3 regions of the Streptomyces sp. NPDC091376 genome follow, and region 1 is predicted to be linked to each of the others. Evidence: riboswitches for the same ligand, from Rfam matches in the RefSeq annotation. Region 1 holds a riboswitch; each other region holds the start of a gene.
What was found. Region 1 has a riboswitch for thiamine pyrophosphate ahead of ACIQMR_RS16870 (thiamine ABC transporter substrate binding subunit). Riboswitches for the same ligand answer to the same signal wherever they lie in the genome.

Region 1 (4,205 bases):
GGCTCAACAGTTCGGAAGGGCGGTCGCCATGCATTGCTATGACTGCGCCACTGACGCGCTCCGACCGGTTCAGGCTGTCGCTGTAGCCACGTGCGCCCGATGCGGTGCCGGGATGTGCCGCACGCATCTGCATGTCACCAGCGATCCGGTGCCCGGTGTGCCCAACCCCCCGCCCAGGCCCAAAGCCAGACGACTGACGTGCGGCGTGTGCTATTCAGCGGAGAGCGCGGCCGCCGATCCTGCCTGATCGCCCCGGACGGACGCCCGCTGCGAAGAACCCAGGACCAGTCTCTGACCTGCGTGGACGCTCGATGGGACGGCTCAGGTCCTGGCCGTACGCGGGCCGTCGCAGGAGGGCCGGACGGCCGGAGCCGGCCCATGCGACCACTGCGCGCAGATGAGGGCCTGGGCCGGGCGAGTGGATCTGCGACACTGGTACGGCCATGCCTAAGCCCGGAGAACTCACTTTCGTCGCCCCCCGCGGAGCCAAGAAGCCCCCGCGGCACCTCGCCGACCTGTCGCCCGCAGAGCGCAAGGACGCTGTCGCCGCCATCGGCGAGAAGCCGTTCCGCGCGAAGCAGCTGTCGCAGCACTACTTCGCGCGGTACGCCCACGACCCCGCCCAGTGGACCGACATCCCCGCGGCCGCGCGTGAGCGGCTCGCGTCGGAGCTGCTGCCCGATCTGATGTCCGTCGTCCGGCACATCTCCTGCGACGACGACACCACCCGCAAGACGTTGTGGCGGCTCCACGACGGCACGCTCGTCGAATCCGTGCTGATGCGCTATCCGGACCGGGTCACGATGTGCATCTCCTCGCAGGCCGGCTGCGGAATGAACTGCCCGTTCTGCGCCACGGGCCAGGCCGGGCTCGACCGCAACCTGTCCACCGCCGAGATCGTGCACCAGATCGTCGACGGCATGCGCGCCCTGCGCGACGGAGAGGTCCCCGGAGGCCCGGCGCGCCTGTCCAACATCGTGTTCATGGGCATGGGCGAGCCCCTGGCCAACTACAAGCGGGTCGTCGGCGCCGTCCGCCGGCTCACCGACCCCGAGCCGGACGGGCTCGGCCTCTCCCAGCGAGGAATCACCGTCTCCACCGTCGGCCTGGTCCCGGCGATGCTGCGCTTCGCCGACGAGGGCTTCAAGTGCAGGCTCGCCGTCTCGCTGCACGCCCCGGACGACGAGCTGCGCGACACCCTCGTCCCGGTCAACACGCGCTGGAAGGTGCGGGAGGTCCTGGACGCCGCATGGGAGTACGCGGAGAAGTCCGGCCGCCGCATCTCCATCGAGTACGCCCTGATCCGCGACATCAACGACCAGGCATGGCGCGGTGACCTGCTCGGCCGTCTCCTCAAGGGCAAGCGGGTGCACGTCAACCTGATCCCGCTCAACCCCACGCCGGGCTCGAAGTGGACGGCCTCCCGTCCCGAGGACGAGAAGGCCTTCGTCGAGGCGATCGCCGCCCATGGCGTGCCGGTGACCGTCCGGGACACCCGGGGCCAGGAGATCGACGGAGCCTGCGGACAGCTCGCGGCCTCCGAGCGCTAGCAGCCCGCCCGAAGGGCCCATGTAATCTAGGCTCGAAACATCTTCATATTCCGACAGGGGAGCGCCACAGCGCTGAGAGTGCGGCAACCGTCAAGGCCGCAGACCCTCTGAACCTCGCCCAGGTCATTCTGGGTAGGAAGTTCGGACGAGACTCAAGCTGTTGCGCCCTGCCCGTCTCCGGATGTCCGATCCGGAGACGGGCAGGGCCGCGTCTCTTCCTGGTCATGCCCAGGAGGAATCTCAGTGAGCACCACCAAGAAGATCACGGTCACCGTGCTGGCCGCCGCCCTCGGCGTCAGTACGCTCGCGGCCTGCGGCGGGGAGTCCAAGGACGACTCCGCCGGTCAGGGGGCCGGAAGCGGTTCCAAGACCGTGACGCTCGTCAGCCACGACTCGTTCAACGCCTCCCCGGCGGTGCTGAAGGAGTTCACGAAGCAGACCGGCTACACGGTCAAGGTGCTGAAGAGCGGCGACGCGGTCGAGGCGCTCAACAAGGAGATCCTCACCAAGGGATCCCCGCAGGGCGACGTGTTCTTCGGGGTCGACAACACCACCCTCTCGCGGGCCCTCGACAACGGCCTCTTCACGCCGTACGAGGCCAAGGGCCTGGACCGGATCCCCGAGGCCGTGCAGCTCGACGGCGGCGAGCACCGGGTCACGCCCGTCGACACCGGCGACATCTGCGTCAACTACGACAAGAAGTACTTCGCCGACAAGAAGCTCGCCCCGCCGCGGACGCTCGACGACCTGATCAAGCCCGCCTACAAGAACCTCCTCGTCGTCGAGAACGCCGAGCGCTCCTCGCCCGGCCTCGGTTTCCTCCTCGGGACCGCCAGCGCCTACGGCGACGACGGCTGGCAGGACTACTGGAAGAAGCTGCGGGCCAACGGCGTGAAGGTCGTCGACAGCTGGGAGCTCGCCTACAACCAGGAGTTCTCCGGCTCCGCCGGCGGCAAGGCGGCCAAGGGCGACCGGCCGCTCGTCGTCTCGTACGCCTCCAGCCCGCCGGTCGAGGTGCTGTATGCCAAGCCGCAGCCCAAGGAGGCTCCCACCGGGGTCTCCACCGGCACCTGCTTCCGCCAGACCGAGGCCGCCGGCCTGCTCACGGGTGCGAAGAACGAGGCCGGCGGAAAGGCGCTGCTGGACTTCCTGATCAGCAAGAAGTTCCAGGAGGACATGCCGCTCAACATGTTCGTCAACCCGGTGGTGGGGGACGCGAAGCTCCCCGCGCTGTTCACCGAGTTCGGTGAAGTGGTGGCCGAGCCGCGGACCATGACTCCGGAGAAGATCGCCGACAACCGTGACCAGTGGATCCAGTCGTGGTCCTCACTCGTCCTGAAGTAGCCGAATCACCCGGTGGTGACGCCGACCCGCGCGGGAGGACCTCCGCGCGCGGGTCCGCGTCCCTGCGCGGGAGCGCGACCCGGCTCGCGCTGATGGCCGTGCCCGTCGCGTTCTTCGCGCTCTTCTTCGCCTACCCCGTGACCGCGATCGTCGGCCGCGGGCTCCAGGCGGACGGCGCCTGGCGGTTGGGCCGCATCGGCGAGGTCCTGGGCCGGTCCGACATCCTCGACGTCCTCTGGTTCACCGCCTGGCAGGCGCTCGCCTCCACCGGGCTCACCCTGCTGATCGCCCTTCCCGGCGCGTATGTGTTCGCCCGCTTCGACTTTCCCGGGAAGCGGTTGCTGCGGGCGGTCGTCACCGTGCCGTTCGTCCTGCCGACGGTCGTGGTCGGCACCGCCTTCCTGGCCCTCGTCGGCCGCGGCGGACTGCTCGACGAGCTGTGGGGCGTACGCCTCGACACGACCGTCTGGGCGATCCTGCTCGCCCATGTCTTCTTCAACTACGCCGTCGTCGTACGGACCGTGGGCGGCCTGTGGGCACAGCTCGACCCGCGCCAGGAGGAGGCCGCACGCGTCCTCGGCGCGGGCCGTTTCGCGGCCTGGCGGCGTGTCACCCTGCCCGCGCTGACCCCGGCCGTGGCCGCCGCCGCGCTGATGGTGTTCCTCTTCACCTTCACCTCCTTCGGCGTCGTCCAGATCCTCGGCGGACCGGCGTTCGCCACGCTCGAGGTGGAGATCTACCGGCAGACCGCCCAGGTCCTCGACCTGTCGACGGCCGCCGTGCTGACGCTCGTGCAGTTCGCGGCGGTCGGCGCGATCCTCGCCGTCCACGCCTGGACCGTGCGGCGACGGGAGACCGCGCTGCGGCTCGTCGACCCCGCACACACGGCGCACCGGCCACGCGGCGCGGGCCAATGGGCCCTGCTCGCGGCCGTCCTGACCACCGTCGTCCTGCTGATCCTTGCGCCGCTCGCCGTCCTGGTCGAGCGGTCGCTCGCCGAGGGGGACGGGCCCGGCGGCTACGGTTTCACCTTCTACGAGGCCCTGCGGTCGGCGGAGGCGAGCGGCGGCACCTTCCTCGTACCTCCGCTCGAAGCCGTCGGGAACTCCCTCCAGTACGCACTCGCCGCCACCGCCATCGCGCTCGTCATCGGCGGTCTCGCGGCCGCCGCCCTCACCCGGAGGGCGGGCCGGCTGGTCAGGGGCTTCGACGCGCTGCTGATGCTGCCGCTCGGAGTCTCCGCCGTCACCGTCGGCTTCGGATTCCTCATCACTCTCAATGAGCCGCCGCTCGATCTGCGCACCTCCTGGA
Region 2 (4,205 bases), on a different contig from region 1:
CGGAGAGCCGAGCGGCATGATCGCCGCGCAGCCGGCGTCCTCCAGTTTCCGGGCGAGGACGGGGTCGTCGTTGGTGTACGGCAGCACCGTGAAACCGTCGTCGACGAGCACCTCCGCCGCGTCCAGCAGTTCGATGGGATCGGGCAGCAGCGTCCGCTCGTCCGCCACCACCTCCAGCTTGATCCAGCCGGTCCCGAGGGCCTCGCGGGCGAGCCGTGCGGTCAGCACCGCCTCGCCCGCGGTGAAGCAGCCCGCGGTGTTCGGCAGGACCTGGATGCCGAGGCGGTCCAGCACGGAGAGCACGGATCCGTGCACGCTCGGGTCGAGACGGCGCATCGCCACCGTCGTCAGTTCCGTGCCGCTCGCGATCAGCGAGCGCTCCAGTACGTCGAGGCTCGGCGCCCCGCCCGTCCCCATGATCAGTCGGGACGAGAACTCCACTCCGCCCAGCAGAAAACGGTCGTCGGCCATGACTGGTCAGCCTCCCTGGACTGCGGTGAGGACCTCGACGCGATCACCTTCGCCGAGCAGGGTCCCGGACCATTCGCCGCGCGGGACGACGGTCTCGTTGACGGCGGCGGCGACCCCGGACGGCGCGGCGGTGAGCATGGCGACGAGTGCGTCGAGCGTCGTGCCGGTCGCGATGTCGCGCGGTTCCCCGTTCACGGACACGGTGTTCATGGGCGCGGTCATGCGGACAACTCCTGTCGAGCGGGAGACGGAGCGGAAGAGAAGCGGTGCGGGCTGAAGGCGCGTGCCTCCTCCGGAAGGCCACCGGTGACCAGGACGTGCGCCATGACATCGCCGGTCACCGGGGTGAGCAGGACGCCGTTGCGGTAGTGACCGGTGGCGAGCAGCAGACCCGGCAGTTCCGAGGGCCCCAGCATCGGGGCGTTGTCCGGGGATCCCGGGCGCAGCCCTGCCCGGGTCTCGGTCAGCGGCAGTTCGGTGAGGCCGGGCACCAGCTCGTGCGCGTCGCGCAGCAGCTCGTAGACGCCGCCCGCCGTGACCGTCGTGTCCCAGCCCAGCTCCTCGCTGGTCGCGCCCACGACCAGCTCGCCGTTCTCGCGCGGCACGAGATAGACATGGCTGCCGCGCACCACGGCCCGCACCGTGCGGGACAGGAACGGCGCGTAGGTCTCCGGCACGGTCAGCCGCAGCACCTGCCCCTTCACGGGCCGTACCGGAGGGAGCACCTGCGGGGGTACCCCGGCCAGCCGGCCGCTCAGACTGCCCGCGGCCAGCACCACCTGGTCCGCGGCGACCTCGCCGCCGTCGGCGAGCACGGCTCCGGTGGCCCGGTCCCGTGCCACGGACAGCCGCTCCACCCAGTGGCGGTGGAAGGTCACCCCGGCCCGCTCGCAGGCCACGACCAGCGCCTTCGCCAGCCGTCGCGGATCGATCTGGTGGTCGCCGTCCACCCGCAGCCCGCCGCGCACCCCGGGTGCCAGCATCGGCTCCAGGCGCCGGCACTCCCGGCCGGTGAGCCAGTCCGACTCCAGCCCGCAGCGCTGCTGCAGGGCGTGCAGATCCCGCAGTCCGGCCCGGTCGTCGGCGTCGAGCGCGACGGCGAGCGTCCCGCAGCAGCGGTATCCGGTGTCCTGGCCGCTCGCCTCCTCCAGCTCGGCGACGAACTGCGGATAGCGCCGGGCGGAGGCGAGGTTCAGCCCGAGCAGGGTCTCCTCGCCGTAGTGGAGCTCCGTCACGGCCGCGAGCATGCCCGCCGCGACCTGGGCGGCTCCGCCGCCCGGCGCGGGATCGGCGAGCGCGGTCCGCAGCCCGCGCTGGGCCGCCCGCCAGGCCGTGACGAGGCCGATGATTCCGCCCCCGATGACGAGGACGTCCGCGGATCGTCCTGGTGAATGCGCTGGACGCATACGTCTTCAGACCCTCCCTTCGCCGGCATGACCCGGATCAGGTTCGTACGGTCGGAGGCCGCCCAGCCTCCCTCTCAGCCCGGTGCGTCCGGGCTCCCGCGAGTATCGGTACGGTGGCCAGCCTAACCCCGCGGCCCAACGGGCAGTAGGGGAGCCCGGGCCCGGTCCCGCCGGGGCGAGGGGCGGTTCGCCTTCCTGACGTTTCGTCAGATGGTTAGGGTGGCCGGGTGAGTGAGACCGAGCAGACGGCGCAGAGCCGCCGTGTCGTCATCGTCGGCGCGGGCATGGCAGGCGTCCAGACCGCCGTGGCCCTGCGTGAACAGGGCTTCACGGGCAGCATCACCCTCATCGGCGCCGAGCCCCACCAGCCCTACGACCGGCCGCCGCTCTCCAAGGCCGTCCTGCTCGGCACGGCGGAGGGCTCCGCCTTCGATGTCGATTTCGAGGCCCTGTCGGTGGACCTGCAGCTCGGCCGTGAGGCCAGTGGCCTGCGGCCGGGGGCGCACGAGCTCGACACCCCGGCCGGTCCCGTCGCGTACGACGTCCTCGTCATCGCCACCGGCGCGGAACCGCTGGCCCTGCCCGGCACCGAAGGCGTCCCCGGCGTCCATCTGCTGCGCACCCTGGACGACGCGGAACGGCTGCGTCCGGTGCTGCAGCGGCAGCACGACATCGTGGTCGTCGGGGCCGGCTGGATCGGTGCGGAGTTCGCCACCGCCGCCCGCGAGGCCGGGTGCGCGGTCACCGTGGTCGAGGCCGCCGACCGTCCCCTTCCCGGCGCCCTGCCCGCCGAGGTCACCGCCCCGATGACGGACTGGTACGCCCAGAGCGGCGCGGAACTCCTCACCGACGCGCGGGTCGCCGCCGTCGAGCCGGGCACGGTCGTCCTCGCCGACGGTCGTCGGCTGGCCGCCGGCGCCGTCGTCGTCGGCATCGGCGCACGCCCCGCCACCCGCTGGCTCGCCGGGTCGGGAATCGACCTCGGCGCCGACGGCTCGATCACCGCGGACGAACGACTGCGCACCTCACTGCCCGATGTGTACGCGGTCGGGGACTGCGCCTCCTTCCCGTCCGGCCGCTACGGGCAGCGGCTGCTCGTCCACCACTGGGACAACGCGCTCCAGGGCCCGCGCACGGTCGCGGCCAACGTCATCGGCGCCGACGCGGGACGGCCGGCCGAGCCGGGGGAGATCTACGACCCGGTGCCGTACTTCTGGTCCGAGCAGTTCGGCCGCTTCGTGCAGTACGCGGGACACCACGGCGGCGCCGGAACCCTCGTCCGGCGAGGCGACCCGGCCGACGCCTCCTGGTCGGTGCTGTGGCTGCGGGACGGGATCCTCGTCGCCCTCCTGGCGGTAGGCAGGCCCCGCGACCTGGCCCAGGGGCGCAGGCTCATCGAGTCCGGGGCCCGGCTCGACCCGCAGCGCGCCGCCGACCCGGCCGTCCCGCTGAAGGCGGCGGCGCTCTGAGGTGCCGCCACGCCGTCGTTGTCCCTCTGAAGGCCGCAGCTCAGGCGGGCCCGGCTACCGACTGTCAGTCCGGGATGGCAGGCTTGTCCCGTGACCGAGATTGACGCAAAGATCGATGCTCTCGTCCCCGCCTGGCTCCACCTGCCGGACATCGCAGAAAAGCTCGATGTCGAGGTGACGCGCGTGCGGCAGCTGGTCAAGGAGGGCCAGCTGATCGCCGTGCGCCGCGGTGAGAACCGGACGCTCCAGGTCCCGGCCGCCTTCATCAAGGGCGACAAGGTCGTCAAGGGCCTCTCCGGCACCCTGACGCTCCTGAAGGACGACGGCTTCACCGACGAAGAGATGCTGGAGTGGCTCTTCACTCCCGACCCGACCCTGCCGGGAACCCCCGTGGAGGCTCTCGGGGAGAATCGCGGCACGGAGGTGAAGCGCCGGGCACAGGCGCTCGCCGTCTGACGTCGCTTCCCGCATCGCCCGACCTGCACACCGCTCGACGCGGTGCGCGGACCGCAGTCCGGCCACCCGGCCGGACCCGGTCCGCGCACCGCCGACCCACCGGGGGGTATCACCCATGTCCGATTCCCGTGCGCCGCTGTCCGACGCCCGGCTCTACCTCTGCACGGACGCGCGCAAGCGCCAGGGCGACCTCCCCGAGTTCCTGGACGCCGTCCTGTCCTCCGGGGTGGACATCGTGCAGCTGCGGGACAAGGGCATGGAGGCCGGTGAGGAGCTGGAGCACCTCGCGGTCTTCGCGGACGCCTGCCGCCGCCACGGCAAGCTGCTGGCGGTCAATGACCGGGCCGATGTCGCCCACGCCGTCCGCTCCGACGTGCTGCATCTGGGCCAGGGCGATCTGCCC
Region 3 (4,205 bases), on a different contig from region 1:
GGCACAGTGCTCCGTCATGAACATCGACCGGTTCTGGCACGTCATCGAATCCGCACGTTCCTCCGCCGCTGCTTCCGGCACGCTCTTCGACGAAGCCCTGGTGGACCTCCTCACCGGCTGCCCGCCGCAGGAGATCCTCGAGTACGCGGAGCGGTTCGACGAGGTGCACGACGCTCTGTACCGCTGGGACGTCTGGGCGGCTGCCTACCTCATCGGCGGCGGCTGCTCCGACGACAGTTTCATGGACTTCCGGGCGGGAGTGATCGCGCTGGGGCGAGACTGGTACGAGCGCACGGCCCTCGATCCGGACAGCCTCGCCGGCCACCCCGGCGTCATGGAAGCCGCCGGCGCCCATCGCGACGAGGCATTGTTCTACGAGGACGTGAACTACGCCGCGAGCGGCGCCTTCGAATCCCTCACCGGAAACCCGGATGCCTTCTACGAAGCCTGGGCCGAGTACAGCTCGGCTGACGAGCAGGACAGCGAGTCAGTGGACATGGGTGAGGACTTCGACTTCGACGACGCGGACGAGATGCGTCGGCGACTGCCTCGTCTGGGAAGGCTTTACCTGGGAGCCGGCGACCAGACGCGGTCGGCCTAGCGAAGGCGACCGGTCGACGACGCTCTGCCGTGCGCCGTCGACCGGGCCATGTCCGAGCAGGTCAGTCCGCAAGGGGCAGGTACACGCGATTGCCCGCCGCGGCGAACTCGGCGGACTTCTCCGCCATACCCGCCTCGATCTCGTCCGTCCTGAGATCACCACCGTGCTCACGGCGGATGTCCTGGGAGATCTTCATCGAGCAGAACTTCGGACCGCACATCGAGCAGAAGTGCGCGGTCTTCGCCGGCTCGGCGGGCAGCGTCTCGTCGTGGAACTCCCGTGCCGTGTCCGGGTCCAGGGCCAGATTGAACTGGTCCTCCCAGCGGAACTCGAAGCGCGCGTCGGAGAGGGCGTCGTCCCACTCCTGCGCGCCCGGGTGTCCCTTGGCGAGATCGGCGGCATGAGCCGCGATCTTGTAGGTGATGACGCCGGTCTTGACGTCATCCCGGTTCGGCAGGCCCAGGTGCTCCTTGGGCGTGACGTAGCAGAGCATCGCCGTGCCCCACCAGGCGATCATCGCGGCACCGATGCCGGACGTGATGTGGTCGTACGCGGGCGCCACATCGGTCGTCAGGGGCCCCAGGGTGTAGAAGGGCGCCTCTTCGCAGATCTCCTGCTGAAGGTCGATGTTCTCCTTGATCTTGTGCATCGGGACATGTCCCGGGCCCTCGATCATCGTCTGTACGTTGTGACGCTTGGCGATCGTGTTGAGTTCCCCGAGCGTCCTCAACTCGGCGAACTGCGCGTCGTCGTTGGCGTCCGCGATCGAACCGGGCCGCAGACCGTCGCCGAGCGAGTACGTCACGTCGTACGCCGCGAGGATCTCGCAGAGCTCCTCGAAGTTCTCGTACAGGAACGACTCCTTGTGGTGCGCGAGGCACCACGCGGCCATGATCGAGCCGCCGCGCGAGACGATGCCGGTCTTGCGGCGGGCGGTCAGCGGCACGTACCGCAGCAGCACGCCCGCGTGGACCGTCATGTAGTCGACGCCCTGTTCGGCCTGCTCGATGACGGTGTCCTTGTAGATGTCCCAGGTCAGCTCCTCGGCGCGCCCGTCGACCTTCTCCAGCGCCTGATAGAGCGGGACGGTGCCGATCGGCACGGGGGAGTTGCGCAGCACCCATTCACGGGTGGTGTGGATGTTGCGGCCGGTGGAGAGGTCCATGACCGTGTCTGCGCCCCAGCGGGTCGCCCAGGTCATCTTCTCCACCTCCTCCTCGATCGAGGAGGTCACCGCGGAGTTGCCGATGTTGGCGTTGACCTTCACCAGGAACCGCTTGCCGATGATCATCGGCTCGATCTCCGGGTGGTTGACGTTCGCCGGCAGCACCGCGCGGCCCGCGGCGATCTCGTCGCGCACGACGTCCGGGGACACGTTCTCCCGGATCGCCACGTACTCCATCTCCGGCGTGATCTCGCCGCGGCGGGCGTACGCGAGCTGCGTCACCGCCTGCCCGTCGCGCCCACGGCGGGGCTGGCGCGGGCGGCCGGGGAAGACCGCGTCCAGGTTGCGGAGTCCACCGCGCGGAGACGTGTGCTTGATCCCGTCGTCCTCGGGGCGGACGGGACGGCCCGCGTACTCCTCGGTGTCACCGCGGCCGATGATCCAGTTCTCCCGGAGCGGCGGCAGACCCCGCCGCACATCCGTCTCGACGTTCGGATCGGTGTAAGGGCCGGACGTGTCGTACAGGGTCACGTCCTTGCCGTTGGTGAGGTGCACCTGCCGGACGGGCACCCGGATGTCGGGGCGTGAGCCCTCGACGTATCCCTTGTGCCAGCCGATGGACTTCCCGGCCTCCGTCGTGCTCTCCGTGCCGGAGGCAGGCGTGCGCGTGTCCGATGTGGTCATGAGACCTACTCCCTACGCCGGCATTACCCGGTAACAGGTTCGGCGGTCGGCGCAGCTGGTCCGTACGAAGTACGGTGGTCAGCGCCCTCTCAGCCCGGTGCTCCGAGCTCCCGCGTGTGCAAAGGTGCCACCACGCTAGCGCCCCGTCGGGCGTGCTGAACAGTGGACCCCTTCCGTTCTTGCGATGATCTGTCGGTGACTTCCTCCCAGCAGACGCCCCAACCCGGTCGCCGAACGGACGGTCCGGAGGTCGGCCATGCCCCTGACCACCCCCCTGTCCACGCACACGGTCACGGTCACGCGCACGGTCACGGGCACACGCCTGCCGCGCCCGTCTCACGGCATCTGCGGCGGGTCATCGCCGCGGTACTGATTCCGTTCGCCGCGGCGGTGGTGGTCGGCCTGGTCGCCCTCTGGCCCGGCGGCGCACCGGCGCACGAGCGCACCGGTGTCGGCTTCGACCGGCAGACCGAGGAGGCCCGGGTGGTCAGGGTCGAGCAGGTCGACTGCAAGGACGTGAACGCGGGACAGGTCCCGCCGACCGGCGACACCTCGACACCCGGAGGGCGTGCAGCGGTCAACTCCCGGCAGGAGGTGTGCAAGAAGGCGACCGTCGAGGTCACGACCGGTAAGGACAAGGGCCGTACGTTCATCGAGGTCGTCCAGCCGGACGCGTCACGTCAGCTGAAGCAGGGCCAGGAAGTGATCGTCGCGTACGCGCCCGACGCCCCGCGCGATCTGCAGTACTCCGTGAGCGATGTGAACCGCGAGTTCCCGATGGCGCTGCTCGCCGGGATCTTCGCGCTCGTCGTGGTCCTCGTGGGGCGGATGCGTGGGGTGATGGCGCTGATCGCGCTCGCGCTGAGCTTCGCCGTCCTGACCCTGTTCATCCTGCCGGCGATTCTGCAGGGATCGAATCCGCTGGTCGTCGCCGTGGTCGGGGCGAGCGCGATCATGCTGATGGCGTTGTACATGTGCCACGGTCTGACCGCCCGTACCTCGGTCGCGGTGCTCGGCACGCTCATCTCGCTGCTGCTGATCGGGCTGCTCGGCTCGCTCTTCATCGGCTGGGCGTCGCTGTCCGGGAACACCGATGACAACACGGGACTGATTCACGGCCTTTATCCGAACATCGACATGTCCGGTCTGCTCCTGGCGGGCGTCATCATCGGCTCGCTCGGTGTGCTCGACGATGTGACGGTGACCCAGACCTCTGCGGTCTGGGAGCTGCACCAGGCGGATCCGGGAATGGGACCACGAGGTCTGTACAAGGCGGGGATCCGGATCGGCCGGGACCACATCGCCTCGGTCGTCAACACGCTCGTACTCGCCTATGCGGGCGCTTCGTTGCCCCTGCTCCTGCTGTTCTCGATCGCGGAGTCGAGTGTGGGCACGGTGGCGACCAGCGAGCTGGTGGCCGAGGAGATCGTCCGGACCCTGATCGGTTCGATCGGCCTGGTCGCCTCGGTACCGGTGACCACGGCGCTGGCGGCGCTGGTCGTCTCCGCCGACCGGCCGGGGGGCACCGTGACGGGCGCGATGACCGGCGCGGTACGGAGCAAGGGCCGCCGTCGGCGCGCGAAGTAGCGCCCTCTCCGAACCGGCGCTGTGCCGCGCGGCGTTCGGCTGCCGTCAGCCGGCGGCCTCCTCGGCCAGAATGCGCCCCAGGGCGGCCTCCAGGTTGCCCTCGAAGTCGCCGAGCGTGCGCTCCTGCCCCAGCGGGACCAGCTTGTCGGTCCGGTCGAGGAACGCCAC

Region 2: it holds a riboswitch for thiamine pyrophosphate, as region 1 does, so the genes downstream of both, thiO (glycine oxidase ThiO) here and ACIQMR_RS16870 (thiamine ABC transporter substrate binding subunit) in region 1, are expected to answer to the same signal.
Region 3: it holds a riboswitch for thiamine pyrophosphate, as region 1 does, so the genes downstream of both, thiC (phosphomethylpyrimidine synthase ThiC) here and ACIQMR_RS16870 (thiamine ABC transporter substrate binding subunit) in region 1, are expected to answer to the same signal.

The regions. Positions count from the first base shown of each region.
Region 1 is NZ_JBIVUF010000007.1:101,608-105,812, reverse strand. Features, by position in the region: gene ACIQMR_RS16880 (DUF2180 family protein) at 29-247, shown strand; gene rlmN (23S rRNA (adenine(2503)-C(2))-methyltransferase RlmN) at 444-1,550, shown strand; TPP riboswitch at 1,596-1,707, shown strand; gene ACIQMR_RS16870 (thiamine ABC transporter substrate binding subunit) at 1,794-2,894, shown strand; gene ACIQMR_RS16865 (ABC transporter permease) at 2,987-4,205, shown strand, end outside.
Region 2 is NZ_JBIVUF010000001.1:564,817-569,021, forward strand. Features, by position in the region: gene ACIQMR_RS02490 (thiazole synthase) at 1-471, opposite strand, end outside; gene thiS (sulfur carrier protein ThiS) at 478-693, opposite strand; gene thiO (glycine oxidase ThiO) at 690-1,877, opposite strand; TPP riboswitch at 1,875-1,987, opposite strand; gene ACIQMR_RS02505 (NAD(P)/FAD-dependent oxidoreductase) at 2,105-3,346, shown strand; gene ACIQMR_RS02510 (Rv2175c family DNA-binding protein) at 3,437-3,802, shown strand; gene thiE (thiamine phosphate synthase) at 3,918-4,205, shown strand, end outside.
Region 3 is NZ_JBIVUF010000002.1:550,924-555,128, reverse strand. Features, by position in the region: gene ACIQMR_RS06870 (DUF4240 domain-containing protein) at 17-601, shown strand; gene thiC (phosphomethylpyrimidine synthase ThiC) at 663-2,450, opposite strand; TPP riboswitch at 2,443-2,574, opposite strand; gene ACIQMR_RS06860 (YibE/F family protein) at 2,646-4,037, shown strand; gene ACIQMR_RS06855 (SsgA family sporulation/cell division regulator) at 4,083-4,205, opposite strand, start outside.